3 regions of the Quadrisphaera oryzae genome follow, and region 3 is predicted to be linked to each of the others. Evidence: predicted binding sites of a transcription regulator. Region 3 holds the regulator's gene; each other region holds the start of a gene.
The links. The regulator LexA, encoded in region 3, represses DNA repair genes until DNA is damaged. The targets are predictions, from matches to a motif close to TCGAACANNTGTTCGA.

Region 1 (9,424 bases), on a different contig from region 3:
TGCTCGACACCATGCCGATCAGCTGGAGCTGGCGGGTGGCGTTCCTCATCGGCCCGGTCCTGGGCATCGCGATCCTCTTCCTGCGCCGCCACCTGCCGGAGAGCCCCCGCTGGCTGCTCATGCACGGTCGCGAGCAGGAGGCCGAGGACAACATCGCCGCCATCGAGCGCCAGGTGGAGGAGAGCGGCCAGCACCTGGCCCCCGTGGACGACTCCAAGGCCATCGAGGTCCGGCCCGCCCCCACGCAGGGGTACTTCACCCTGGCGCGGGTGCTCTTCAAGACCTACCCCTCGCGAGCCGCGCTCGCCGCCACGCTGATGATCACGCAGTCGTTCCTCTACAACGCGATCTTCTTCACCTACACGACCGTGCTCACGGCGTACTACGGGGTCGCCGCCAGCAACACCCCGCTCTACCTCATCGGGTTCGCCCTGGGGAACTTCATCGGCCCGCTCGCACTGGGCCCGCTCTTCGACACCTGGGGCCGCAAGAAGATGATCGCCGGGACCTACCTGCTCTCGGGGGTCCTCCTGGCCGTCACCGCCGTGCTCTTCAACGCGGGCGTGCTCAACGCCGTCACCCAGACCATCGCGTGGGCGGTCATCTTCTTCTTCGCCTCGGCGGGCGCCAGCTCGGGCTACCTCACCGCCAGCGAGCTGTTCCCCATGGAGGTGCGGGCCAAGGCGATCGCCATCTTCTTCGCCATCGCCCAGCTCTGCGGCGCCGGCGCCCCGCTGCTCTACTCCTCGCTCATCGGGAGCCTGTACGACCCCTCCGTGACCCGGCTGTTCATCGGGTACCTCCTCGGCGCGGCAGTCATGGTCATCGGCGGCGTGGTGGCGGCGTTCCTGGCGGTGGACGCCGAGGGCAAGTCCCTCGAGGACGTCACCGCCCCCCTGTCCGCCGTGACCTCGCGGCCTCGCGCCACCGGCTGAGACGGCTCGACCTCGATCGGAGGGCCGTCACCGATCAACACCGGCTGCCCTCGATCGGAAGGCCGTCACCGATCGACACCGGCCCGGCTCGGCGGTGCCGGCCTGACCGCCGATGCCGGCCTCCGTCCGCCAGGCGAGCAGCCGCCCGAGCCCCGAGCCTCCACCGCAGGTGACCTGGGTCAGTTCCGGAACTGACCCAGGTCACCTGCGGTGGAGGCTCCAGGACCGACGCATCCGCACCTGACCGTGGTCACTCCCGGACTGACCACGGTCAGGTGCTGGGTCGCGACCCCGACACGAGACGTCGGAACCACACGCCAGTTCCGACGCTTCACGCCAGGATCCGGCACCTCGGCGCGGCGCAGCGCGCTCGACACAGGCGCCGGCCCTCCCGGACGAGCGGCGTGACGAGCGGCGTGACGAGCGGCGTGACGAGCGTCGGCAGGGTGATGGAGCGCAGGTCGAGGCGCGCACCGGAACGTGCGGACGCCCCAGGGGTCTGCGGCGGGGTCGGGTGGGCGGGGGTCACGCTCTGTCCTGCTCGGCCGGACACCGCGGCACCACCACGACCGAACGCGGCCCTCGGACCCATCGGGTCCCCGGGTCGGTGCCGCGCCCGGTCGAGCTCAGGAGGCGGCGAGCGGCAGACCGCCGAGCCAGACCCGGACGTCGAGCAGCGCGGCGACCTGGCCCGTGAACGCCTCGGCGCGGGCGAGGTGGGCGTCCGCCTCGGACGCCTCGACGGCCGGTCCGCGACCGCTGTCGACGGCGGCGCGGCGCTCGGCCGCGGCCCCGAAGAAGAGCGCCCAGTCCTCCAGCTCGGGCGCCAGGGCCAGCAGCGACTCCCACACGTTGACGGGACCGCGACGACGCCCCCCGACCAGCTGGCGGGCGGCGACCACGGCGGCCCCGGCGCGCAGGGCGGCCAGGTGCGCCGCGACGAAGCGCTCAGCGGGGTCGAGCGCGGAGGCCGCCAGCGACAGCTCGGTGGCGGCCCGCTCGAGCAGCCGGACGGCACCCGCCGGCGCCGGCGGCCGCGCGGCGGGCACGGCGCCCTCGCCCGTGCGGGTGGTGGTGCGGCCCGCTGGACCGGTGCGGCGGGGCCGGACGGCGGCCACGTCAGTCCACCACCCGGACGAGGCGCCAGCGCGCGTCACCGCTGCCGGCACCACCGTCTCCGGCGGGCTCGCCGGCCAGCTCGAACGTGCCGGGCTCCGCCCCGAACCCGGCGCTGGCGACCACGCGCCACACCTGCTCGTCAGCAGCAGGTCCCGCCACCCGGGCTCCCGGCTCGCGGGCGAGCGCACTGCTGCCTCGCACCTCGACCGCCTCGCCGCGCAGCGCCCTGGCCGCCACGCCCTGCCACCACGGCAGGCGCGCGCTCCAGGTGGCCAGCACCTCGCGCACCACGAAGAGGCGGCCCCGCCAGACGAACGCGGACGGCTCTCCCGACCCGCCCTCGGCCACCTTCACGTGCACGACCTCGTCGAACGACCGGCTCACAGCTCCTCCTCCTGAGGCACTGGCGGCGCGGCCCCGGGGCTTCCCCTCCCCGGAGGCCGCGCCCGCCGACATCGAACATCCGTTCGACAGCAGCAGTGAAGCGCTGATCTCGCTCCCCGTCAACCCGCTGTCCACGGCGACGACGCTGCCACCGGGGTCTGACAACCCGCTCCCACCTGCGACGACGCACCGGTGAGCACTCGGTGGCCAGCCGGTGCGCGCCGCTGGGGAGGGCTGATGCCCGGCGTCGCGGCTACGGTGCCTCCGTGGTCTCCGAGCGCGCAGTCCCGGCCTGCGCCGTGCTCCACCTGTGGCGGGTCCCCTCCCCCGCCGTCCCGGCCGCCGTCGCCCGCATGGCGCTGGACCGGCGCCACCTGCGGGCCAGCGGCGCGGCGTTCTGGAAGCTGCTCGGCACCGGTGACGGGCGCACCTTCACCCCGCGCGACGCCGACCCCCACCACTGGGCCGTGCTCACCACCTGGGACGACGACGCGGGCGCCCTGGCCTTCGAGCGCTCCCCCGCGGTGCGCGCCTGGGACCGCCTGGCCGCCGAGCGGCTGCGGGTGGAGATGGTGCCGGTGGCCAGCCGCGGGCGGTGGTCGGGCCGGGAGCCCTTCGGAGACCCGGTGCCCACCCGCGCCGCGGCCTCCGGGGGCGGGGCGGGGATCGCCAGCATCACCCGCGCCCGCATCCGCCTCGGGCGCGGACGCTCCTTCTGGGGCGCCGTCCCCCCGGTCTCCACCGACCTGCACGCCGTGCCCGGCCTGCGCCTGGCCGTCGGCATCGGGGAGGCGCCCATGGGGCTGCAGGGCACGTTCAGCCTCTGGGACGACGCGGCCTCCCTGCGCGACTTCGCGCACGGCCGCGCCGCCCACCGCGACGTGGTCGAGCGCACCGCTCGCGAGCGCTGGTACGCCGAGGAGCTCTTCGCCCGCTTCGCCGTCCGGTCCCTGGAGGGCACGCACCGGGGGGTGTCCCCGTGAGCGCCGTCCCCTCCGGCACCGCCGGCACCGCTGGCGATGCCGCCCCGCGCCCGCGCCCGCCGCTGGCCGCCGCGGGCGCGCGGCGCGCGGCGCTGGTGCTCGCGGCCGTCGCCGTCGTCGTCCAGGTGGCCCACCCGCTGCTGTCCGGGCAGGTGCTGACCACCGCCACCGTGGTGAGCGTGCTGGTCTTCGCGGCGGCGTCGCTGGTGAGCGCCGTCGCCACGCACGGGGTGAGGGCCGCGGTGGTGCTGGCCCTGGGCGCGGGCGGGGTGGGCCTGGTGGCCGAGGCGGTGGGCGTCGCCACGGGCTTCCCCTTCGGCGAGTACGCCTACGCCGGCACGCTCGGGCCGCAGGTGCTCGGCGTGCCCGCGGTGGTGCCCGCGGCCTGGCTGATGATGGCCTGGCCGACGATGCTCGCCGGGCGCTCCGTGGTGGACCTGCTCCGGAAGCGCTTCGGACCGGTGCCGCACTGGGTGGCGGTCCCGCTGGCCGCGTGGGTGCTCACCGCGTGGGACCTCTCGCTCGACCCGCAGATGGTCGCCGCGGGGCACTGGGGCTGGCTGCACCCCGAGCCGTCGCTGCCGGGGGTCCCCGGCATCCCGCTCACCAACTACGCCGGGTGGCTGCTGGTCTCGCTGGTGGTGCACGCGGTGCTGCACGTCGGCGTCCCGCGGGCGGTGCGGCCCGGGGTGCCCGCGAGCGCGGCGATCGGCGCGGGCGCTCCCGCGCTGCTGCTGGGGTGGACGTGGCTGGGGTCGGCGCTGGGCAACGCCGCCTTCTTCGGACGTCCGTGGGTGGCGCTGTGGGTGTTCGCGGCCATGGGTCTGGTGGCGCTGCCGGCGCTGGCGCACCTGCGACGACGCTCCCCCACGACGTGAGGGGCGGCAGGGCCGTCCGGCTCGTCGGGGCGGCCAGCGCGGGGGCCGTCGTCGTCGCCGTGCACACCGCCGTCAACGCCGCGCTGCTGCGGCGCCCGGTGAGCGACCCGCCCGCGGTCGGTGAGCGGGTGAGCGTGCTGCTGCCCGTGCGCGACGAGGCCCACCAGGTGGCGGGCTGCGTGGCCGCGGTGCTCGCGAGCACGGGCGTGCCCGACCTCGAGGTGCTCGTCCTGGACGACGGCTCCACCGACGGCACGGCGGAGGCCGCTCAGCGGGCCGCCGGCGGCGACCCCCGGGTGCGGGTGCTGACCGGCGCGCCGCTGCCGCCGGGGTGGCTGGGCAAGCCCCACGCGCTGGCCCAGCTGGCGGCGGCGGCCACCGGATCGGTGCTGGTGTGCCTGGACGCCGACGTGCGCCTGGCGCCGCTCGCCCTGGCGGCCAGCGTCGACCTGCTGCGCCGCCACCGTCTCTCGCTGGTGAGCCCGTACCCGCGGCAGGAGGCGGTGACCGCTGCCGAGCGGCTGGTGCAGCCGCTGCTGCAGTGGAGCTGGCTGGCCACGCTGCCGCTGCGGCTGGCGGAGAGCTCGCCGCGGCCGTCGCTGTCCGCCGCGAACGGGCAGCTCATGGCGTTGGACGCCGCCGCGCTGGAGCGCGCGGGCGGCTTCGCCGCCGTGCGGTCCGAGGTGCTCGACGACGTCGCCCTGGTCCGCGCGGTGAAGGCCGCCGGCGGGCGGGGCGGAGTCGCGGACGGGACCGACCTGGCCACCTGCCGCATGTACGACGGCTGGCCCGCCGTGCGCGACGGGTACGCGAAGTCGCTGTGGTCGGCGACCGGGTCCCCGGCGGGTGCCGCCGGGCTGGTGGTGGCCCTGGGCGCAGTGTTCGTGCTGCCGGCGGTCGCCGCGGCGACCGGTCTGGGCGGCCGCGGGGGGCGGGTGGCGGGGCTGGTCGGCTACGGCGCCGGCGTGGCGTCGCGCGTGGTCGCGGCGCGGCGGACGGGCGGCCGGGCCTGGCCCGACGCCCTGGCGCACCCGGCGTCGGTGGCGGTGCTGTGCTCGCTGGTGGTGCGGTCGTGGCGGCTGCGCCGCCGCGGCGGCCTGGCCTGGAAGGGCCGCGCGCTGCCCTGAAGCACCGGCGGCGGCCTCGACGCCCCAGCGCCCGGCGGCGGCTGGCTGCACCTGGGCGCGATCGTCGCCGTCCTGGGCCAGCCGAGCAGCGCACTGGGTGGCTCCGGTCCACTCCTCGGTTGGTGCGGGGTGGCCCTGGTCCACTCCCACGGGACCGGGGCCACCCCGCACCAACCGGGGCCTGGGCGCTTACCGTGGCGGACGTGGCCCGGGTGATCGTCGTGGGCGCGGGCCTGGGCGGGCTCGCCGCTGCCGCGCGTCTGGCCGCCCTCGGCCACGACGTCACCGTCTGCGAGCAGGCGGACACCGTCGGCGGCAAGCTGGGGTGGTTCGAGCGCGACGGCTTCGCCTTCGACACCGGCCCGAGCCTGCTGACCTGGCCCGACCAGCTGCGCCGCCTCTTCGCCGCCACCGGGTCGCCGCTGGAGGAGCACCTCGACCTGCGCCCCGTCGCGCCCACCGACCACCGCTTCACCGACGGCAGCCGGCTCCACCTCGACGACGACCTCGGCCCCGGCTGGCGCCGCCTCCTGGAGCGCGCGCGCCGCATCTGGGACGCCACCGAGGGCCCCTTCCTCAGCCGGCCGCTGCACGGCGCGCGCACCCTCGCGGCGCTCGCGGCGCGCCCCGGCGGGCTGCACGACGTCGCGACCATCGCGCCCGGCACCTCCCTGCGCGCCCTGGCGCAGGCCCACCTCGACGACCCCCGTCACGTCGCCCTGGTCGACCGGATGGCCACCTACACCGGCTCCGACCCGCGCCGCGCGCCCGCGGCGCTGGCCTCGGTGCTGCACCTGGAGCTGACCGGGGGCTCCTGGTACGTCCCCGGTGGGCTGCGCCGGGTGGTGGACGCCGTCGCCGACCGCGCCCGCGAGCGCGGCGCCCGGGTCCTTACCGGGGAGCGGGTCGAGGAGGTGCTCGTCGAGGGCGGTCGGGCCGCCGGCGTGCGCCTGGCCGGCGGCCGCCACCTCGCCGCGGACGTCGTCGTCGTCAACGCCGACGCCTCCGCCCTGCACGGCGTGCGCACCCCACCCGGGCAGCGCCCCCTGCTCCCGCCGTCCGCCCGCCGCGGCACCCGCGGGGCGCGGGCCGGTCTGGCGGCCACCACCCCGTCGCTGAGCGGGTTCGTGCTGCTGCTGGCCCTGCGCGGGCGCACCCCCGGCCTGGCCCACCACACGGTGCTGTTCCCGCCCCTGGAGGGCGCGGGCTACGACGACGAGTTCGACGCGGTCTTCGGCTCAGGACGACGACGCGGGCGGCCGAGCGCCGTCCCGGAACCGGCGGTCTACGTGAGCGCTCCGGACGACCCGGCGCTGCGCCCCGACGACGGCTCCGAGGCGTGGTTCGTGCTGGTCAACGCCCCGCGGCACAGCCCGCACGACCCGCGCGCCGGCGTCGACTGGCGGGCCGGCGGGTTCGCGCAGGCCTACGCCGACCACGTGCTGGCCGTCATGGCCCGCCGGGGCCTGGACGTGCGGGACCGCGTGCTGTGGCGCGAGGTGCGCACCCCCGCGGACCTGGAGCGCGCCACCGGCAGCGTCGGCGGGTCCATCTACGGGTCCTCCAGCAACGGGGCGCGCGCGGCGTTCCTGCGCCCCGCCAACCGCTCGCGCGTGCCCGGGCTGCTGCTGGTGGGCGGGTCGAGCCACCCCGGCGGCGGCATACCGCTGGTGCTCGCCTCCGCGGCCATCACGTCGGGGCTGGTCGGGCCCGCCTGAGGAGACGGGCGGGCGACGACCACGACGCCTCAGAGCTCGCTCATGTCCCCGGTCCCGGGGACGCCGTCGACCAGCCCGTAGCGCAGGTGCACCACCCCGCGCGGGCTGGTGGCCGGCGGCTGCAGCAGCGCGAGGCTCGTCGGCACCGCTCCCCCGGCGAAGACCGCCTTGCCCCGGCCCAGCACCAGCGGGTGCAGCCACAGGTCGACGACGTCGAAGAGCCGCTCGGCCAGCAGCGTCTGCACGAGGTCGAGGCTCCCGACCACCTTCACGTGCTCGTGCCTGTCGCGCAGCGCCCGCACCGCGGCGGGCAGGTCCGGGCCGAGCAGCTCCGAGCCCGCCCAGGACAGGTCCGGGGCGCCGCGGGAGGCGACGTGCTTGGGGATGCTGTTGAACAGCGCCGCGAAGCCGCCGCCCGAGGTGGCGTCGACGCGGGGCCAGTAGTCGGCGAAGATCTCGTACGTGCGGCGTCCGAGCAGGAGGGCGTCGACGCCCTCGTAGGCGGCGTCCACCTGGGCGCCGGAGACCTCGTCGACGAGCGGTGCCTGCCACCCGCCGAAGGCGAACCCGCCGTCGGGGTCCTCGTCGGGACCGCCGGGCGCCTGCCCGACGAGGTCGAGGGTGGCGAAGAGCGCGATGCTGATGATGCCCACGGCGGGCTCCCTGCTGCCGGTGGTGCGGTGCGGACGCCAGGTGGACCGGGCCGCTCCGCCGGACTCATCGGCGTGGCGCTGGACGAGGGGGTGCCGGCGCCCCACCGTCGTGACCCCCGACCCGCCGACCAGCGGCTCAGGCCAGGCGCACCAGCAGCTCGCCGTGCAGGAGCGCGATCCAGCCGTCGGGCGCCGCCGCCCAGCGGCGCCACGCCGCGGCGACGTCCTCCAGGTCCTCCCGGGTGGCCGCTCCGCTGGTCACGGCCTGCTCGGCGAAGGCGGACCGCGTGGCGCGCCCGGCCCAGGACGTGCCCCACCAGGCGCGCTCCTCGGCCGAGGCGTAGCACCAGGCCGACGCCGACGCCGTGACCCCCTCGACCAGGCCCGCCGCGCGCGCCCACGCGAGCAGGCGGCGCCCGGCGTCGGGCTCGCCGCCGTTGCCCCGGGCCACCCGGCCGTACAGGTCCAGCCAGGCGTCGAGCCCGGCGTCCGGCGGGTACCAGGTGGTGGCGGCGTAGTCGACGTCGCGCACGGCCAGCAGGCCGCCCGGTCGCAGCACGCGGACCGCCTCCCGCAGGGCGCGCACCGGGTCGGGCAGGTGCTGGAGCACCTGGTGGGCGTGGACGACGTCGAAGGACGCGTCCGGGAAGGGCAGCGCCAGGGCGTCGCCGACCACCCACTCCAGTGCCAGCCCGCGGCGCTCGGCCAGGGCGCCGGCTTCGTCCAGCACGCCCGCGGCGGCGTCGAGGCCGACCGCTCGGCCGGGCGCGACGCGCTCGGCGAGGTCGGCGGTGATGGTGCCCGGACCGCAGCCGAGGTCGAGCAGGTCCAGCCCGGGGCGCAGGTGCGCCAGCAGGTAGCCGCAGGAGTTCTCCGCGGTGCGCCAGCGGTGGGAGGCCAGGACGGGCTCGGCGTGTCCGTGGGTGTAGGCGGGCATGGGTCCACCCTGACAGGACGTCTCACATCCCGGTACCGACATCTCACCCGTCAAGACAGATCATGCGGGGGCGACCTCCGACCGGGCGACCGGGGGCCACACCCCTCAAGGTGAGGATCTTGGACGGCGATGAAGTCGACGTGCAGCAGAGCGCTCCCCCACGCCGTCGTCGCGGCACCTCCGCGGCCGCGGTGGCCGTCGCGCTCCTGCTCGTCTGGGCCGCGGCGTGGTGGCTCACCCGCGGCACGTCCGCCGCGGCCGCGGTCCCCGCGGTGGGCCTGCCCGTGCTGGCGTGCTGCGCGGCGGCGTCCAGCCTGCTCCGCTCGCGCAGGACCGCCGGTGTCGACAGGCACCTGTGGCGGTGGCTCGCGCTCACCTCCCTCGCGTGGGGGCTGACCACCAGCTCCTCCCTGGGACGGCCCTGGTCGCCGGGCGACGCGGACGCCCAGGCGGTCTCTCCGCTCACGCTCGTCCTCCTCCCCGTCACGGCGGTGCTCGCGGTGACGGCCCTCGCCCCGGTCCTGCGGCGGTCGGTCAGCCCGGCGAACCTGGTGCGGGACGGCGTCGACAACGCGCTGCTGACGGCCGTCGCCGCCAGCGTCCTCTGGTACGCGGTCCTCGCACCCGCAGCACCCGCAGCACCCACCGGCGCGGTCGGACCGGTCTCGACGGGGCAGGCAGCCGTCTTCA
Region 2 (9,424 bases), on a different contig from region 3:
GTGCACGAGCTCATCCCGGAGGGGGCGACCACCCAGCGGGTGACCATCGAGGAGCGGGTGTCGCGCTCGACGAGGGTGCCGTCGGGCTCCTCGGAGACCTCCACCAGCTGCTCGCGCACGCGCTTCTTGGTTGCCTGGAAGCGCCAGCCCACCCGGGTGCCGGCGCCGGTGCCGCCGGACTCCACGCGGTACTGGCTGTACGCCTCCGGCATGGCCTCGCGGCGGGCGCCGGTGTAGTCCGCCAGCGCGCTGCGCAGCTGGAGGGCGGAGACGGCGGCGGTGTGCTCGCTGGAGGCGGTGACGCGGGGGCTCATGCCTCCATCCTCCCCGCCGCCCGCACGTCCGCGGCGAGGGCCACCAGACCCGGCAGGAGGTCGGCGGCGGTCAGCCACGGCTCGTCCAGCTCGGAGTCCGGGTCGGCCAGGGCGCCGCTCAGCGCGGCGCGCACGGCGGGCTCGGCGCGCGGGTCGTCGCGGCGGACCAGGCCCAGCGCGGCCAGGCCCCCGGTCTCCCCGGGGGCGTCCAGGCGGGCGGCCAGGGCGTCGGCCACCGCGGCCGAGGCGGCGGCGCCGGTCGGGTCGAGCTGCTCGGCGAGGGCGAAGACGGCCTGCTCGGCCACGTCGGCGTCGTCGTCCTCGGTGGCGCGCACCAGGGCGGTCACCACGCGCTGCCCGGGCTCACCGTCCAGCCAGGCGCCGTCGGCGCCGAGGGCCAGGGGCAGGCAGGCCACGGCCTGCCACCGCACGTCCGGGTCGCCGTCGCGGGAGAGGACGACGAGGACGTCGAGCGCGGCCGCCGACGGCCCGGCTGCGCCGAGGGCCTTCGCGGCGGCCCAGCGCAGGTCGGCGTCGGGGCTGGTGGCGGCCTGCGCCGCCTGCTCGGCCACCTGCTCGCGCGCCCGCTCCCGGTCGGCCAGCGGCAGGGGGGACGCGGGGCCGGCCAGGACGGCGGACAGCTCCAGCCCGACCTGCCGCACCGACAGCTCCTCGGACCTCCACCAGGCGGCGGCGTCGGCGAGGGCGCCGGAGCGGCGGGCGTGGGCGGCCAGCGCGGCCGGGAACGCGGCGCCCGTGCCCTCGCGGGCCTCGAGGAGCTCGGCAGGGACCTCGGTGGGGACCTCGGCGGGGACCTCGGCGGGGGAGTCGGGCTGCTCTGGCACGGCCCCGATGCTGCCAGGTCCGCAGGGGGGAGCCCGCCGATCAGCCGGGTGCCGGTCGCGCTGTCGGCGCCCGCGCCTACGATCGACGCAGCACGACCGGACCCCACCCCGTGGGTGCGCCGGCCAGCCGAGCGGTCACCTGGAGGAGGCACCGGTGCCAGGTCAGGAGCAGCAGCGCCCGTCGCGGCGCGACAAGGACGAGGTCGAGCACGAGGTCGAGCCGCTCCCGCGCTCGGGCGCCCAGGGCGAGGACTCGGCCGCGTCGTCGACCGACGACGTCGACGCCCTCCTCGACGAGATCGACGACGTGCTCGAGTCCAACGCCGAGCAGTTCGTGCGCCAGTACACGCAGAAGGGCGGCCAGTGACGGCAGCTCCCCTGCCCCCGGCGTTCACCACGCCCGGCAGCTCCTCGTTCACCGAGTTCCTCGGCGCGCACGCCCCCGAGCTGCTGCCCGGCCGCCGCGCCGCCACAGCGCAGCACGGGGGAGCGGGTGAGCAGCTGGCGCCGCACGGCACCACCATCGTCTCGCTGACCTTCCCCGGGGGCGTGGTGATGGCCGGTGACCGGCGCGCCACGGCCGGGTCGATGATCGCCAGCCGCGACATCGAGAAGGTCTTCCCCGCCGACGCGTGGAGCTGCGTGGGCATCGCCGGGTCCGCGGGCCTGGCGGTGGAGCTGGTGCGCCTGTTCCAGGTGGAGCTGGAGCACTACGAGAAGATCGAGGGCGCCCTGCTCAGCCTGGACGGCAAGGCCAACCGCCTGGCCACCATGGTGCGCGGCAACCTCGGCCTGGCCATGCAGGGCCTGGCGGTGGTGCCGCTGTTCGCCGGGTACGACCTCGCCCGCCAGACCGGCCGGATCTTCAGCTACGACGTCACCGGCGGCCGCTACGAGGAGCACGAGCACCACGCCGTCGGCTCCGGCTCGCTGTTCGCCCGTGGGGCCCTCAAGAAGCTGTGGCGCCCGGGGCTGGACGCCGACGGCGCCGTGCGGGTGGCCGTGGAGGCCCTCTACGACGCCGCCGACGACGACTCCGCCACCGGCGGCCCCGACGTCGTGCGCCGGATCTGGCCGGTCGTCGCCGTCGTCACGGCCGAGGGCTACGTGCGGGTGGGCGAGGACGAGCTCGGCGCCGTCGCCGCCGCCGTCATCGCCGACCGCACCGCCGAGCAGGAGGGGCGCCGCCGATGAGCATGCCGTTCTACGTCAGCCCCGAGCAGCTCATCCGGGACAAGGCCGACTACGCCCGCAAGGGCATCGCCCGCGGGCGGTCGGTGGTGGTGGCCGAGTACGCGGGGGGCATCGCCTTCGTGGCGGAGAACCCGTCCAAGGCGCTGCACAAGGTCAGCGAGATCTACGACCGGATCGGCTTCGCAGCGGTCGGCAAGTACAACGAGTTCGAGAACCTGCGCGTCGCCGGGGTGCGCTACGCCGACCTGCGCGGGTACTCCTACGACCGCGCCGACGTCACGGCCCGCGGCCTGGCGAACGCCTACGCGCAGTCCCTCGGTGCGGTGTTCACCAGCGAGCCGAAGCCGCTGGAGGTCGAGGTGGTGGTGGCGCAGGTGGGCCCGGAGCCGGGCACCGACCAGCTGTACCGCCTCACCTACGACGGCTCGGTGGCCGAGGAGCACGGCGTGGTCATCATCGGCGGCCAGACCGAGGCGGTCGTCGGGCCGCTGCGGGAGGGCTGGCGCGCCGACCTCGACCTGCCCGGTGTGCTGGCGCTGGCGCTGCGCGCCCTGGCGCCCGACCCCGCGGGGGGCCCCGCGCGCACGCTGAGCGCCGACCAGCTCGAGGTCGCGGTGCTGGAGCGCGCCCGGCCGCGGCGCACCTTCCGCCGGCTCGAGGGACTGGTGCTGCAGGCCGTCATCGACGGCAGCGACGAGGGCGCTCCCGCGTCCGCGCCCGCCGCAGGGCAGGCGGGGCACACCGGCCTGCCCAGCAGCACCGTCGACCTGCCGCCCGCTGACTGACCCTCGCAGGGCTGGTCTGGCGTGGGTGGGTGGCGGCTGCGCCGCGCACGGCTGGCGGACGCCGGTGAGGTGCTCGTGGTCTCGCTGGCGGCGTTCGTCAGCGAGGCCCAGCGCTACGGCGACCCGCTGCTCCCGCCGCTGCGGGAGACGCTCTCCGACGTGCGCGCCGCCATCGACGACCCGGCGCAGCGGGTCGTGGTCGCCGAGGCCGGTGCCTGGTCGGACTGGAAGCCGGACCGGGTGCTGGGCTCGGTCCGCGTCCACCTGGCCCGTGACCTGCCCGGCGATCTGCCCGGCGGGCAGGACGACGACGGTGACGGCCCGCTCGTCGGGCACGTGGGCAGGCTCGTCGTCGTCCCGGATGCGCAGGGACGGGGGCTCGGCAAGGCCCTCCTGGGCGCGGCCGAGGACGAGGCCCGCCAGGCGGGTGCGGTGCGCATGGAGCTGTTCACGGGAGCGGAGTCGGAGGGCTCGATCGCGCTGTACCAGCGCGCCGGGTACCGCCTGAGCGACAGGCCCGGTGACGCCGCCCGCGTCGACGACCGCGGCGTCCGCCTCGTGGTGCTCGTCAAGCCGCTCATCTGACCGGGCACGCGCCTCGACGACGATCAAGGAATCCAGCGACACCGTCGAGCCGCACGAGGATGCGCAGGGAATTCCGTCGTGGTGTGCAGCCGTGGTGCGTCGCGACGCTGGTCCTCGGCGACCGTCCTGACGGCGGGTCGTGTCAGAGGAGGACCGGTTCGGTGCGGACCGACCAGCGCGGTTCCGCAGATCGTCGCGAGGTGCGCATCGGTCCCTGGCGAGGGCCCGCAGGGCTGACGTCAGGCGAGGAGGTGGCGCGCTGCTCCATGATCGTCGCCCGGAGGCGCCCATCGCCGTCCGATGCCGTCGGCGCCACCCGAGGGGCCGGGGCCTAGAAGGGCGGCTCGTCGGGGAAGGTGACGTGCGTGCGGCGGGCGTTCGCGAGCGACGGCGCCTCGTCGAGGGCGCCAGCGTGCCGGCGTCCGAGGCGCTCCTCCTCGAGGGGGTTCCGCGGTGGCCACGGTGTGAAGCGGTACCGCTCGTCCGGGAGCGCCGCGGGGCGGGGAGCGCTGTGGTGGTCGAAGCCCAGCGGTGAGCGCCAGTGCGACGACCCGCGGTCGCACCGCCACTGCTGCCAGCGCGCGGTCCAGCGCACCCACCCGTCATCGGGGCGGGACGGGTCCTGCCGTCCGCCGTGCTTCAGCAGGTGGTGGCGCCGGCACTTCGGTTCGAGGTTGCAGGCGCACGTGCTCCCTCCGCCGGCGGCGGGGCCACCGCGGCGGTGAGGGACGACGTGGTCGAGGTCGCACGCCGTGGCGCGGCGCCGGCACCCGGGGTGGGCGCAGCGGCCCCACCGCCGTCGGACCACCCGGGCCAGTGCCGCGGGAGGCGCGTAACGGCCACCGCCGACGCTCGCGACCGGGCAGCTCGAGGGGCTGGCCGGGGAGCAGGTGCCGTCGGTGCAGGGGACGGGGGAGTCGGCCTCGGGAGCGAGCACGACGTCGTCGTGCAGGTCGTCGAGATGCTCGTCGGACTGCTGGTCGGGCTGGGCGGGCGGGTCGTCGTCGTCCTCGTGCGGGGTGCCGGGCACCTGCTGGACGGGGCGCCCGTGGAAGGTCGTGGGGGCCGCTCCCGGACCGCGGGGAGGGGTGCCCGGCGGCGGCCCCGGGCGCGTGCGCGGGGGTGGTGGTGGCCCCGGGTCGGTGAGCCAGCTCGCCGGGTACGTGTGCCCGTCCACGGTGACGAGGTAGCCGGTGAAGGGGTCGGTGAGGACACGCCGCAGCCGGCAGCGCTCCCACGTCAGCCCCTGGCGGACCAGCCACCCGGGCACCCAGCCGAGGCCCTCCAGCCACCCGGGCTGGTCGTCCTCGCCGCACAGCGTGGACAGCGCCGCGTGCAGCTCCAGCGTCGTCTGCGGGCGCGGGGCGCCCGGCTCGGCGGGAGAGGCGCCCTGCACCGCGGTGGCCAGGGCGTCGAAGCGGTGTGCGGGCATCCGCCGGGCGTCGTGGACGGCGGCGTCAGCCTCCGGACCGTCCGGAGCCCCGCCGAGCCCGTCCACTCCGTTGGCGTAGGGGTCGCCGCCGTCGGCGGGCAGTCGCCCCTCCGAGATCGCCTGGCGCGCCTCGGCGAGGTTCAGCCCGGCGACGGCGTCGAGGTGCTCGTAGGTCGCGACGACGGCGGGTGCCGGGCCGGTCATGACCAGCTGGGCGATGCCGTCGCCGAGGGGCCGCATGACCACCGACCGCGCCGACACCTTCCGGCGCGACCGGCGGCGCACCGCGGCGGCGTCCTTGCGGGCCACCACCTCGTCGACGACGTCCTTGAGCTCGGCGGTGTTCAGTCCCAGCCCGGAGCCGTCGGGGCCGAAGACTTCCTCGTCGAGCTCGAGCGCCAGCTGCGGGTCGAGGTCGAGGCTCTGCTCGGCGACCACCGTCACCAGGGCGAGGTCCAGCCGCCCGGCCTCCAGGCGCTCCAGGGTCCGCGGGAGGCAGCCGACCACGTGCTCGGCCAGCCGCACCTGCTTGCCGGCGCGGTGCTCCGTCCACGCGAGCAGCAGCGCCACCTCGGTGACGAGGTCGGTCAGGCCGAACGCCTCCAGCGACTCGCGCTGGCGCTGCGCGCGGGACCCGCCCGGTGAGTCGTCGAGGTCGTCCTGGTCGTCGGGCTCCCTGTCGGGGTGGTGCACGGCGGCTCGGTACAGCGGCGCCATCGCTGCGAGGATGCGGACCTGGCTGCCCTGGGCCCGCCCCACGGCGGCCTGCTGGGTGCGGAGCCTGTGGGCGTGCCTCCTCGCGGCGTGCAGGGCGACCCGCTCGGCGACGACGGCGCGGACGCGGCGGCGCTCGTCGTCGTCGGCGTCCTCAGCGAGCCAGCGCTCGAACTCACCAGCGGCTCGCTGCGCGGTCCTGTGCTGCTGGAAGGGACAGGGCCCGTCGTCGAGGACGACGTCGACCGGAGCGTCGTCGGGGTGCTCGAGCAGGCCGGAGACGTCCCCGGAGATCCACGGGGCGTCGTCGGCGTCGGTGGCGACGCGCCACCGGCTGAGCGCGGCGTCCCAGACCCACTCCTCGTCCGGCACGGCGCGGGCGGTGAGCACCTGGTCGAGCAGCGCCTGGTCCATGCCGGCCGGACCGGGCAGGCCCCGCCGGGCCACGTCCCGCCGGGTCGCGTCGTGCCGGCGCCGGGCGGGGCCGCGCGGTGGCAGCTCGGACAGGGCCGCACGACGACGACGGGCCTGCGACCGGGTCCGGCGCGTCCGCGCCGGAGGCTGCGGGAGCCCGTCGCTCGCCGCCACGAGGGCGCTCGCGGGGGTCTCGTCCACGCTCCAGATGATACCGACAGGCGTTCGATCCAGCAACATCAACGAAGCCCTGACCTGCGATGATGCGGCGCAGTGTCGAAGTCAAGGGGAGCCCCCGTCGGACGGTACCGGCGACCACCGACAGCGCCCGCGTGCGCGCCCCGCCCTCGCGCGGCCGTGCAGCCGACGTACTGTGGCGATCGTGGACCGCCGGATCCTGGGTCTGGAGACCGAGTACGGGGTCACCTGCGCCGCGGACGGCCAGCGCCGCCTGTCCGCCGACGAGGTCGCCCGCTACCTCTTCCGCAAGGTCGTCTCGTGGGGGCGGTCGTCCAACGTCTTCCTCCGCAACGGCGCCCGCCTCTACCTCGACGTGGGCTCCCACCCCGAGTACGCCACCCCCGAGTGCGACGACGTGCGCCAGCTCGTGATCCACGACCGCGCGGGCGAGCGGATCCTCGAGGGGCTCACGGTGGACGCCGAGCGGCGCCTCGCCGAGGAGGGCATCGGTGGGGAGGTGTTCCTCTTCAAGAACAACACCGACTCCGCCGGCAACTCCTACGGCTGCCACGAGAACTACCTCGTGCCCCGCCAGGGGGAGTTCTCCCGCCTCGCCGACGTCCTCATCCCCTTCCTGGTCACCCGCCAGGTGCTCGTCGGCGCCGGCAAGGTGCTCCAGACGCCGCGCGGGGCGGTCTACTGCCTGTCCCAGCGCGCCGACCACATCTGGGAGGGCGTCTCCAGCGCCACCACGCGCAGCCGGCCCATCATCAACACCCGCGACGAGCCCCACGCCGACGCCGACAGGTTCCGCCGCCTCCACGTCATCGTGGGCGACTCGAACATGTCCGAGACCACCACGATGCTCAAGGCTGGCGCCGTCGACATCGTCCTGCGGATGCTGGAGAGCGGCGTCGCGGTGCGCGACCTGTCGCTGGAGAACCCCATCCGCGCCATCCGCGAGGTGAGCCACGACACCACCGGGCGGCGGATGCTCAAGCTCGCCAACGGCGGCGAGGCCAGCGCCCTGGAGGTGCAGGAGGAGTACCTCGAGCGCGCGAAGGCCTTCATCGACGAGGAGGGCACCCGCTCCAGCACCGACAAGCGCGTGCTCGACCTGTGGGAGCGCGGCCTGCGCGCCGTGCGCGAGGGCGACCTGTCCCTGGTGGACCGCGAGCTGGACTGGGTCATCAAGCTCAAGCTGGTCGAGCGCTACCAGGCGCGCCACGGCCTGTCGCTGTCCGACGCCCGGGTCGCCCGCCTCGACCTCGCCTACCACGACGTCTCCCGCACCCGGGGTCTGTACAACCTCCTCGCCGCCCGCGGCATGGTGGAGCGCGTCAGCAGCGACATCGAGGTGTTCGAGGCCACCAGCGTGCCCCCGCAGACCACCCGCGCCCGCCTGCGCGGGGACTTCGTGAGGACGGCGCAGGAGAAGCGCCGCGACTTCACCGTCGACTGGGTGCACCTCAAGCTCAACGACCAGTCGCAGCGCACGGTGCTCTGCAAGGACCCGTTCCGGTCGGTGGACGAGAGGGTCGAGCGCCTCATCGCGAGCATGTGACGTCGTGCGTCCACGGGGAGCACCCAGTCCGGTCGCGTAGCGTGCTGGGGTGATCGCCGCTCGTCGTCGTCCTGCTCTCCTCGTCTCCCTCGTGGCCGGTGCGCTCCTGCTCACCGGGTGCTCCGGCGGCTCCGGTGACGGGTCGGGCACCGCGTCGAGCAGCACCGCCGCCAGCACCGCCGCGGTCACGGGCGACCTCTCGAAGGTCACCGTCACCGACCCCGCCGAGGGCGCCACCGGCCAGGCCGCGGTCCCCACCGTCACCGTGCCGGCGGGCTTCAGCACCACCAAGACCACGACGCGGGTGCTCCAGGAGGGCACGGGCGAGGCGGCCACGACCGGCCAGGTGCTCAGCGTCGACTTCGTGGGAGTCAACGGCCAGAGCGGCAAGCCCTTCGGGTCCAGCAGCTGGACCGACAAGCCGTCGCAGTTCGTGCTCGGCCCCGGTGTCATCCCGGCCTTCACCACCGCCCTCACCGGGGTCAAGGCCGGCACGCGGATGCTGATCGCCGTCGCCCCGGCCGACGGGTACGGCCCGCAGGGCGGTCTCCCGCAGGCCCAGATCGGCGCCACCGACACCCTCGTCTACCTCGTGGACGTGAAGTCCGTCTCACCGGGCTGGGCCACCGGGACCCCGCAGACGGCGCCGCTGCCGGCCGGTGTGGCGTCCGTCGCCGTCGACCCGACCACCCACGCCCCGAAGATCACCCTCGACTCGACGGTCGCCCCGCCGACGTCGCTGGTCAGCCAGGTCCTCGTCAAGGGCACCGGTGCGCCGGTGCAGAAGGGCCAGCAGCTGACCATGCAGTACACCGGCGTCACGTGGTCCACCGGTGAGGTCTTCGACTCCTCCTGGGCCAACGGCGCCCCGTTCGACTTCACGCTCGGCTCCGGGCAGGTCATCAAGGGCTGGGACCAGGGCCTGGAGGGCGTTCCCGTGGGCAGCCAGGTGCTGCTCGTCATCCCACCGGACCTCGGCTACGGGGCGACGTCGCCGAGCGAGAAGATCCCCGCGAACGCGACCCTCGTGTTCGTCGTCGACGTGCTCGCGGCACAGTGAACCCATGAGCACCCACGACAACGCAGGGACCCGTCCCGAGGTCGACCCGCCCGAGGGTCCCGCCCCCACCGAGCTCGTCATCACCGACATCACCGTCGGTGACGGCCCCGAGGCCACCCCCGGCGCCACCGTCACCACCCACTACGTGGGCGTCACCCACTCCACCGGCGAGCAGTTCGACGCCTCGTGGGACCGCGGCGAGCCGCTGAGCTTCCGCGTGGGCGTCGGCCAGGTCATCAAGGGCTGGGACGACGGCCTGCTCGGCATGCGCGTCGGCGGCCGCCGTCGCCTGGAGATCCCGTCCGCCCTGGCGTACGGCAAGCGCGGCGCCGGCGGC
Region 3 (9,424 bases):
CTTCATCGCCTCGCAGGTGGGGCTGGTGTTCGTGTGGGCCGCGGTGGTGGGGGTGGTCACGCAGTACTTCGTGACCATGGAGATCGAGCGGTACGCCCTGGCCACCGGCGAGACGGCGGTGACGGGCTTCAGCAGGTTCTGGCCGCACTGGGGCCTGGTCTTCGCCGTCCTCACCTACGGCGCCAACCTGTGGCCGGGGTGGGCCACGAGCTCGGCGACGCTCATCAGCTTCCTCACCGGCGGGACACCGCGGTTCATCGCCATCGGCCTGCTGGTGGCCATCGGGCTCATCCTCACCCTCGCCCCGGTCGTCTACGTGGCGCTGGAGAAGATCCAGATGGTCAAGGTGGCCGCCGTGCTGCTGCTGCTCGTGGTGGGCGCCGTCGCGGCCATCTCGGCGACGGCGTGGCGCGACGTGCCGACCATCGTCACGCAGGCCGGCTTCCCCGCGGCCGAGCTGGGGTTCGCCACCCTCTTCGGCGCCATGATCTTCGCCGGCGCCGGCGGCGGGCAGAACCTCGTGCAGTCCAACTGGATCCGCGACAAGGGCTTCGGCATGGGGCACTACGTGCCGCGGCTGCAGAGCCCCGTCACCGGTGAGCCGGAGGCGGTGCCCAGCACCGGCTACGTCTTCCGCGTCGAGGGCCCCGAGGGGGAGGAGAACCTGCGGCGCTGGCGCGGGTGGTGGCGCTTCGCCAACGTCGAGCAGCTGAGCACCTTCGTCGCCATCACCGTGGTGTCGATCTTCTTCACCTCGCTGCTGGCCTACTCCACGGTCTTCGGCCTCGAGGACCTGCCGAGCGACATCCAGTTCGTCCGGGTGGAGGGCGAGCAGCTGGCGCAGGCCGTCGGCAGCTGGTTCGGCGTCTTCTTCTGGGTCATCGGGGCGTTCTCGCTGTTCGGCGCCGCGCTCGGCATCACCGACTACACCAGCCGCATGGCCGCGGACGTGCTCAAGACCAGCTACCTCAGGGGCGCCGACGAGAGCCGCCTCTACTTCTGGCTCACCTGGGGCCTCGTGGCGATCGGCATCGTGGTGCTGCTGGTCGGCTTCGACCAGCCGATCGCGCTCGTCGTCGTCTCCGCCACCGTCGGCGGTCTCATGATGACCATCTACTCGGCGCTGCTCATCGCCACCAACCGCCGGCTGCTGCCCGCGCCGCTGCGCGTCAGAGGTGTGCGGCTGGCGCTGCTGGTGGCCGCCATCCTCATCTACGGCACGGCGACCGTGCTGACCATGGCCCAGCAGCTGCCGAAGCTGCTCGGCTACTTCGGCTAGAGCGAGCGCAGCACCGTGACGACGCGGCCCAGGACGGTCGCGTCGGTCCCGTCGATGGGGGAGTACGCGTCGTTGCGGGGGAGCAGCTGCACCCGGCCGCCGCGGCGCTGCAGCACCTTGACCGTGGCCTCGCCGTCGATCATGGCGGCGACCACCTCGCCGTTCTCGGCGACGGGCTGGCGGCGCACCACCACGTAGTCGCCGTCGCAGATGGCGGCGTCCACCATGGAGTCACCGACCACCCGCAGCGTGAAGAGCTCGCCCTCGCCGACCAGCTGGCGGGGGAGGGCGAAGACGTCCTCCACCTCCTGCTCGGCCAGCAGCGGCGCACCCGCCGCGATGCGGCCGACCAGCGGCACGAAGGCGGTGTCCTCGCTCTCCGGCACCACGGGGACGGCGGGGCCGCCCTCCTCGCGGCCCGCTCCGCGGCCGGCGTCGACCACCTCGATGGCGCGCGGGCGGTTGGGGTCGCGGCGCAGGTAGCCCTTGCGCTCGAGCGTCACCAGCTGGTGCGCGACGCTGCTGGGGCTGTGCAGCCCGACGACCTTGCCGATCTCCCGCATGCTCGGCGGGTAGCCGCGGCTCGAGACCGACTCGCGGATGGTGTCGAGGACGGCCCGCTGCCGGCTGGTGAGGTCGTCAGCTCGGCTGGAGGTCCCCTTCGGGGCTGTCGTCGCCACGAACGCAGCGTAGTGGATCGAGCACGCGATCTCAAACAGGCGTTCGACCCGCGTCGGGGTCTCGGCCAGGGGGCGCGCAGACCGTACTGTTCCGTCGTGTCCGTCGTGCCGCAGCAGGAGACGCCCTCGCTCTCGAGGGTCGAGGTCAACGGCCTCAACGTCATCGACGAGTCCGAGCGCCGCGGGAAGCCGTCCAGCCTGTTCTGGCCGTGGTTCGCCGCCAACGTCTCCGTCTTCGGCATCGCCAACGGCGCGTTCGTGCTCGGCTTCGGGGTCAGCTGGTGGCAGGCGCTGCTCGCGGGTGTGGTCGGGATCGTGGCGTCGTTCCTCCTGTGCGGGCTCGTCGCCCTCGGCGGCACCCGCGCGTCCGCGCCGACCATGGTGGTCTCGCGCGCGGCGTACGGCGTCCGCGGCAACAAGGTCCCCTCGGCCATCAGCTGGCTGCTCACCGTCGGGTGGGAGACGGTCCTCGTCTCGCTGGCGGCGCTGGCCACCGCCACCGTGTTCACGACGCTGGGCTGGGGCGGCGGAGCGGTCACCAAGGCGGTCGCCCTCGTCGTCGTCGTCGCCCTGGTGGTGGGCGCCGGGGTGCTGGGCTTCGAGGCGATCATGAAGCTGCAGGCCGTCATCACCTGGGTGACCGGCGTGCTGACCGCGGTCTTCCTCGCGCTGCGGGTGCCCGACCTCGACTGGGGCGCGATCACCTCGGCGCCGAACGGCTCCTGGCAGGCGCTGCTCGGCGCGGCCGTGTTCAGCATGACCCTGTTCGGGCTCGGGTGGGTCAACGCCGCCGGCGACTACTCCCGCTACCTGCCCCGGCACTCCTCCCGCCCCGGCGTGGTGTGGTGGACGACGTTCGGCGGCGCCGCCGCGCCGCTGGTGCTGCTGGGCTTCGGGGTGCTGCTCGCGGCCTCCTCGCCGGCGTTCGCGGAGGGCGCCGGCACCGACCCCATCGGCGCCCTGGCCACCGGCCTGCCCACCTGGTTCCTCGTGCCGTTCGCCGTGGTGGCGGTGCTGTCCCTGGTGGGCGGCGCGGTGCTGGACATCTACTCCTCCGGCCTGGCGCTGCTGTCCCTGGGGCTGCCCGCCCCGCGCTGGGCGGCCGCCCTGGTGGACGGCGCGCTCATGGTTGCCGGCGCGGTGTACGTGGTCTTCGTCTCCGCCGACTTCCTCACCCCGTTCCAGGGGTTCCTCATCACCCTCGGGGTGCCGATCGCCGCGTGGGCGGGGGCGGCCGTCGCGGACCTGGTCCGCCGCTCCGGCGCCTACGACGACGCCGCCCTCTTCGACCCCGCGGGCCAGTACGGCTCGGTGCGCTGGGGGGCCGTGGCGCTGCTGGTGGCGTCGTCCGTCCTCGGCTGGGGGCTGGTGGTGAACACCAGCGCCACGTGGCTCGCCTGGCAGGGCTACCTGCTGGGGCCGGTCGGCCTGGGCGGGAAGGACGGCCCGTGGGCCTACGCCAACCTCGGGGTGCTCGCCGCCCTGGCCGTCGGCTTCGTGGGGCAGCTGCTCCTCACGCCGTCGGCGAAGAAGACCCTGCGGACGGGGGCGCTGGCTCGCCGGTGACCAGCGCGCGCAGCTGCGCCAGCGGCAGCTTGGGCGTGCGGTCCTCCGTGACCAGGCCGTTGGCCTCCTGCAGCGTGTCGGCCAGCTGCGTGTAGCACCACCCGACCAGGCCGCCCGCCTCCACGCACGCGTTCGCCGCGCCCAGCAGGTCGCCCAGGCGGCGGGCGTAGTCGCCGGCGTCGGAGGCGGTCGAGTACCCCCACGTCGCGCCCTCGGGCGCCGCTGCGCCATCGACGGCGGGCGTGAAGCGCACCCCGCCGAACTCGCTGAGCACCAGGGGCCGCTCCTCGGCCGCGACGTCGCCGCGCCCGCCGGCCACCCGCAGGCGCCGGCCGTTGGCGCTCACCCGGGCCGAGGACGACGACGGCGAGGGCACGCCCACCAGCGCCGCGGCGGCCTCCGGCGAGCCGTAGCGGCGCACGAGCACCTCCCCGGAGTCGGTGTAGTCGTGCACGGTCCAGAGGTCGGAGTCGGTGTGCTCCCACCCGTCGTTGCTGATGACGGGCCGGGTCGGGTCCAGCGCGCGGGTGAGGTTCGCCAGCGCCGTCGCGTATGCGCGCTCCCCGGCGGAGACCGCGATGTCCTGCACGCCCCAGCTCTCGTTGAGCGGCACCCACGCCACCACGCTCGGGTGGCTCGCGTCGCGGCGGACCACCTCCAGCCACTCCGCCGTCAGCAGGGAGACGGCGCGCGAGGTGTGGGCGTAGGCGCCGGCCGTCTCGGCCCAGACGGTGATGCCGAGCCGGTCGCACCAGTGCAGGAAGCGCGGGTCCTCCACCTTCTGGTGGATCCGCACCGAGTCGAACCCCAGGTCGGCCAGCAGCTGGGCCTCGGTGCGCAGCCGCGCGGCGCTGGCGGCCAGGTGGGTGTCGGGCCACCAGCCCTGGTCGAGCACGCTCCGCAGCGTGCGCGGGGTGCCGTTGAGCAGCAGCTGCCCGGCGCCCACCTGCACCGAGCGCATCCCGAGGTAGCTGGCGACGGCGTCCAGCTCGGCGCCAGCACCGGCCGGTGAGGCGGGCCCCCGGGTCAGCAGCCGCACCTGCGCGTCGACGAGGTGGGGGTGCTCCGGGCTCCACAGCAGCGCCTCGCGCTCCTGCCCGTGCCGCAGCAGCGGCACCGCCAGGGCCACCTCGACGCGCGGTCCCCCGCGCTCGGTGGGACCGGGCACGGCGACCACGGCCTCGGCGAGCACGCGCTCGTCGTCGTCGTGAGCCCCGAGGGACAGGCGGACGGCGAGGCTGACCGGCTCCACGGGGACGCTCGACAGCTCCGCGACGAGGTGCACGGTGGCGCCGACGAGGTCGGTGGTCCAGGTGAGGTGCTCGATGCTGACCGCCGGGACCACCTCGGCCCAGACCGTCTGCCAGATGCCGGAGGTGCGGCGGTACCAGATGGCGTGCGGGGCGTCGTGCCAGTCCTGCTTGCCGCGGGGCAGCTCGGGGTCGCGGGCGTCGTCGACGGCGCGGACCACGAGCACGTGCTCGTTGTCGAGGTCCAGGTCGGGGCCGGGGGTGAGGAGGTCGGTGACGTCGGCGGAGAACGGCGTCTGCCCGCCGGTGTGCTCGGCCACGAGGTGGCCGTCGAACCAGACCCGCGCGCTGTGGTCGACCGCACCGAAGCGCAGCACGAGCCGCGCCCCCGACCCCTCGGCCGCGAGCTCCCCGGCGCCGGCGACGTCGCGCAGCCGCAGGCCGCGGCGGTACCAGAGCTCGGCGAACGGGCCCTGCTCGCCCACCCCGGACGCGGAGCTCTCCGGCGGGTAGGGGACGACGACGTCGCGCTCGAAGCCCGTCCGGTCCTGCAGGGACCCACCGCGCCACAGGCCCCGCGGACCGGGGGACCCGGCGGGGACGAGGCCCAGCTGCCAGGTGCCGCCGAGGTCGGTCCAGTGCTGTCGCAGCAGCTGCGGACGGGGGTGCTCCCCGCTCTGCGTGCTGGCGCGGGGGAGCTGTGCCGTCTCTGCCACGGGCCGGAGTGTGCCACGGCGCGCCACCGGATTTCTATCGTTGCAAATCGGGGGCCGACCATGCAGACTCCGGGCCAGCGCACGACGAGGAGGTCGATGATGTCCACGAGGCTGCCCGCAGGGCACCCACCCGTCACAGCACCGCCGGGCCCCAGCCGCCGGGGGGTCCTGGCCGGGGGCCTGGCCGGCCTGGGGGCCCCTGGGCCTGTCCGGTGGCCTGGCCGGCTGCGGCTCGCCCCTGGCCGCGGGCGTGGCGGGCACCCCGCTCGACCCCGGGTCGGTCACGTTCTGGAACCTGTTCGGCGGCGGTGACGGCGCCCGCCTGCAGACGATGCTCGACGAGTACCGCACGCAGCACGGCGGCGCGAGCTCCCTGACCGCCGCCACCTTCGCCTGGGGCAACCCGTACTACACCAAGGTCGTGCTGGCCACGCTCGGCAACAAGCCGCCGGACGTCGCCGTGGCCCACGCCACCCGCGCGACCATCCTCGCCCAGGCCGACCTGCTCGAGCCGATCACCGAGGACCTGCTCGGCCTCGTGGGCCTGTCGAGCTCGTCCTTCACCGAGTCGGTGTGGAACGCGGGGAAGGTTGGGGACAGCTACTACACCGTCCCCCTCGACACCCACCCCTTCGTCATGTACTTCAACAGCGACGTCTGCCAGAAGGCGGGCCTGCTCGCCGGCGACGGCAAGCTCAACAGCATCCAGGGGACCGAGGCGTTCGAGGCGGCGCTGACCGCCATCAAGGGCGTCACCGGCGCCACCCCGCTCGCCGTCGCCTCCGTGGGCGACACCGCCGGCCAGTGGCGCCTCTTCCAGACCCTGTACTGGCAGCAGGACGGGGCCACCCCCTTCCTCGGGGACGACGGCGCCACGCTCACCGTCAACGAGGACCTCGCCATCACGACGATGGAGTACACCTCCTCGCTGGTGAAGAAGGGCCTGCTCACGCCGACCGAGGACTACGCCGGCGCCCAGACGCTCATGTTCACCGGCAAGGCCGGCTTCTACATGCAGGGCGAGTGGGAGATCACCACGGCGCAGGCCGTGGAGGGGCTGAAGTTCGGGATGGTCCCGGTGCCGCAGCTGTTCGACAAGCCGGCCGCCCAGGCCGACTCGCACACCTTCATCCTCCCGAGGATGGACCGCACCGACGCGCAGAAGAAGCTGGCGATGGGCTTCATCAAGTCGATGCTCGACCAGTCGCTGACGTGGGCGAAGGGCGGGCACATCCCCGCCTTCAAGGAGACCCTCGACTCCGCCGAGTACAAGGCGCTCGAGCCCCAGGCCGACTACGCCTCGGCGGCGGAGATCGCCAACTACGACCCGCCCGGCTGGTACTCCGGCTCGGGCAGCAACTTCGAGAACATCGTCGGCGCGCAGCTGGGCCTCGTGCAGCAGCAGCTCGCCAGCCCGCAGGACGCGCTCGCGGCGATGAAGTCGCAGCTGCAGACCTATCTCGACACCCCGAGCCCGGTGTGACCGCGCCGACCCGGCAGACCCGGCACGCCCAGCAGACCTGGAAGGAGAGCCTCCGGTGACCGCTCAGACCCTCGCCCCGCCCGGGGCCGCCGCACCGGCGGCCCCCTCGCGCCGGGTGAAGCGCACCGACGCCCGCGCGGGGTGGCTGTTCATCGCCCCGTTCGGCGTCTTCTACGCGCTCTTCCTCATCGTCCCGGTGATCTACATGATCGTCGTGAGCTTCTTCAACACCTCGCTGGTCAAGCCCGGCATCGGCAGCTTCGCCGGGCTCGGCAACTACGCGGAGATGCTCGGCCGGGACGACTTCCGCCAGGCCCTGTGGCAGACGCTGTACTTCACGCTCATCACGACCGTCCCGCTGGTCATCCTCAGCTTCGTCTTCGCGGTGCTCGCCAACCGCATGAACCGCGGCCAGTGGTTCTTCCGGCTGGCGTTCTTCCTGCCGTTCGTGCTGCCCTCGGCCACCATCTCGCTGATCTGGGTGTTCATCTTCACCCCCGGCACCGGCCTGTGGCCCTCGCTGCAGTCCCTGTTCGGGCTCACCCCCACCGCCGTCCTCGGTGACCCGACCTGGGCGATGTGGGGCGTGGCCGCGGCCACCGTGTGGTGGACCCTCGGCTTCAACTTCGTCCTCTACCTCGCGGGCCTGCAGGACATCCCCCGCGAGCTGTACGAGGCGGCCGCCGTGGACGGCGCCACCCCGTGGCAGCAGATCCGCCTCATCACGCTGCCGCTGCTGGCCCGCACCACCACCCTCGTGGTGCTGCTGCAGATCATCGCCAGCCTGAAGATCTTCGACCAGGTCTACCTCATGACCTCCGGCGGCCCGGGCATCTCCACGCAGGTGGCCCTGACGCTGACGGCGGGCGTGGCCTTCACCGACAACCGCATCGGCGCGGCGTCGGCGGCCTCGGTGATCCTCTTCATCCTCATCATCGTCATCGCCCTGCTGCGCCAGGCGTTCGAGAGCTACCAGAGCAGGAGGGCCTGAGCCGTGTCCGCCACCTCAGTGCGCAACGGCGTCTCGGCCGCCGCCCCGGCGGCCCGGGTCGCCCCCGAGAAGGCCGCCAGCAGCGGGCGCGCCTTCACCGTCATCACCACGGTGGTGCTCGTCGTCTTCGCGGTCATCTGGCTGATCCCCAGCCTGTTCGCCCTCAAGACGTCGCTGTCCAGCAACGCCGAGGCGGCCCTGGGCACCGGCCCGATCCTCACCGCCGCGCCCACGCTGCACAGCTACGGCACCCTGCTGGCCAGCGGTGACATCTGGAACTGGTACCTGTCCAGCTTCCTCACCTCGGCCGTGACGACGTTCCTCACGGTGCTGTTCGCCTCGATGGCCGGCTTCGCGCTGTCGCGGCTGCAGTTCCCGGGCCGCCGCATCGTGTTCCTGCTCATGATCCTCGGCATCATGGTGCCGGCCCAGGTGCTCGTGGTGCCGATCTTCCAGATGCTCAACATCGCCGGGCTGCTCAACACCTACTGGGCCGTGATCTTCCCGCAGGTGCCCGCGGTCATCGCCGTCTTCGTGTTCAAGCAGTTCTTCGACGGGCTCCCGCGCGAGCTCGAGGAGGCCGCCCGCATCGACGGCGCCGGCTACTGGCGGATCTACCGCCAGGTGATCATGCCGCTGAGCAAGCCGATCATCGCGGCGATGGCGATCGTCACCTTCGTCGGGGTGTGGAACAACCTCATCCTGCCGCTGTTCGTGGTCTCCAACCCCGAGCTCATGACCATCCCCGTCGGCCTGGCCACGGTGCAGGGCTCCTTCGGGCAGCGCTACGCCGACATCCAGGCCGGCGCCGTGCTCGGCGCGCTGCCGCTGGTGGTCCTCTACCTCATCTTCCAGCGCAGGATCATCGAGGGCGTGGCCGGCACCGGCATCAAGGGCTGACGCCCTCCCGACCAGCACCTGCCAGCACCGACCAGCACCCGGCTCAGGGCCGGGGGACCGCGTTCACCAGCGGCTCCCCGGCCCTGAGCCGTCTCACGTTCTCGGCGACGTCGGCCACCCGCGCCAGCAGCGTCTGCCGGGTGATGCCCGAGCTGTGGGGCGAGGCCACCACGTTGGGCAGGGACCCCCAGTCGCACCGCCCCGGCGCTCCGGTGACCGGCCCCGGCGCCCCGCCGGCGGCACCGCCGGACCCCCCGGCCGCACCGCCGCCGGGGTAGCTCCACCACACGTCCAGCACCGCCCCGCCGAGGCGGCCCGCGCGCAGCGCCTCGAAGAGCGCGGCCTCGTCCACCAGCGGCCCGCGCCCCACGTTGACCAGCACCGCACCCGGGGGCGCCAGCGCCAGCAGCCGGGCGTCCACCAGCCCCGTCGTCGCCGGGGTCAGCGGTGCCGACAGGACGACGACGTCGGACCCGGCCACCAGCTCGTCGAGCCGGTCCGTGCCACCCGCCCACGCCAGCCCGTGCTCGGCCGCGTCGAGCCGGCCGCTGCCGGTCAC

Region 1: H7K62_RS19735 (DUF6504 family protein) is a predicted target of LexA. The motif match lies at 2,510-2,525, and genes of this name have one in related genera.
Region 2: H7K62_RS05625 (HNH endonuclease signature motif containing protein) is a predicted target of LexA. The motif match lies at 6,497-6,512, and genes of this name have one in related genera.

The regions. Positions count from the first base shown of each region.
Region 1 covers NZ_JACNME010000016.1:29,665-39,088, forward strand. Annotated here, with positions in the region: gene H7K62_RS19725 (MFS transporter) at 1-935, shown strand, start outside; gene H7K62_RS19730 (SAV_6107 family HEPN domain-containing protein) at 1,562-2,053, opposite strand; gene H7K62_RS19735 (DUF6504 family protein) at 2,055-2,438, opposite strand; gene H7K62_RS19740 (monooxygenase) at 2,705-3,421, shown strand; gene H7K62_RS19745 (carotenoid biosynthesis protein) at 3,418-4,299, shown strand; gene H7K62_RS19750 (glycosyltransferase family 2 protein) at 4,296-5,426, shown strand; gene H7K62_RS19755 (phytoene desaturase family protein) at 5,630-7,144, shown strand; gene H7K62_RS19760 (dihydrofolate reductase family protein) at 7,174-7,797, opposite strand; gene H7K62_RS19765 (methyltransferase domain-containing protein) at 7,934-8,734, opposite strand; gene H7K62_RS19770 (putative bifunctional diguanylate cyclase/phosphodiesterase) at 8,845-9,424, shown strand, end outside.
Region 2 covers NZ_JACNME010000002.1:456,261-465,684, reverse strand. Annotated here, with positions in the region: gene H7K62_RS05655 (SRPBCC family protein) at 1-314, opposite strand, end outside; gene H7K62_RS05650 (HEAT repeat domain-containing protein) at 311-1,159, opposite strand; gene H7K62_RS23580 (ubiquitin-like protein Pup) at 1,314-1,526, shown strand; gene prcB (proteasome subunit beta) at 1,523-2,353, shown strand; gene prcA (proteasome subunit alpha) at 2,350-3,138, shown strand; gene H7K62_RS05630 (GNAT family N-acetyltransferase) at 3,160-3,723, shown strand; gene H7K62_RS05625 (HNH endonuclease signature motif containing protein) at 4,055-6,484, opposite strand; gene pafA (Pup--protein ligase) at 6,666-8,027, shown strand; gene H7K62_RS22055 (FKBP-type peptidyl-prolyl cis-trans isomerase) at 8,077-9,087, shown strand; gene H7K62_RS05610 (FKBP-type peptidyl-prolyl cis-trans isomerase) at 9,092-9,424, shown strand, end outside.
Region 3 covers NZ_JACNME010000005.1:35,638-45,061, reverse strand. Annotated here, with positions in the region: gene H7K62_RS11110 (Nramp family divalent metal transporter) at 1-1,279, shown strand, start outside; gene lexA (transcriptional repressor LexA) at 1,276-1,959, opposite strand; gene H7K62_RS11100 (purine-cytosine permease family protein) at 2,056-3,525, shown strand; gene H7K62_RS23840 (glycoside hydrolase family 2 protein) at 3,473-5,491, opposite strand; gene H7K62_RS11090 (extracellular solute-binding protein) at 5,742-6,974, shown strand; gene H7K62_RS11085 (carbohydrate ABC transporter permease) at 7,030-7,965, shown strand; gene H7K62_RS23835 (carbohydrate ABC transporter permease) at 7,969-8,865, shown strand; gene H7K62_RS11075 (NAD(P)-dependent oxidoreductase) at 8,909-9,424, opposite strand, start outside.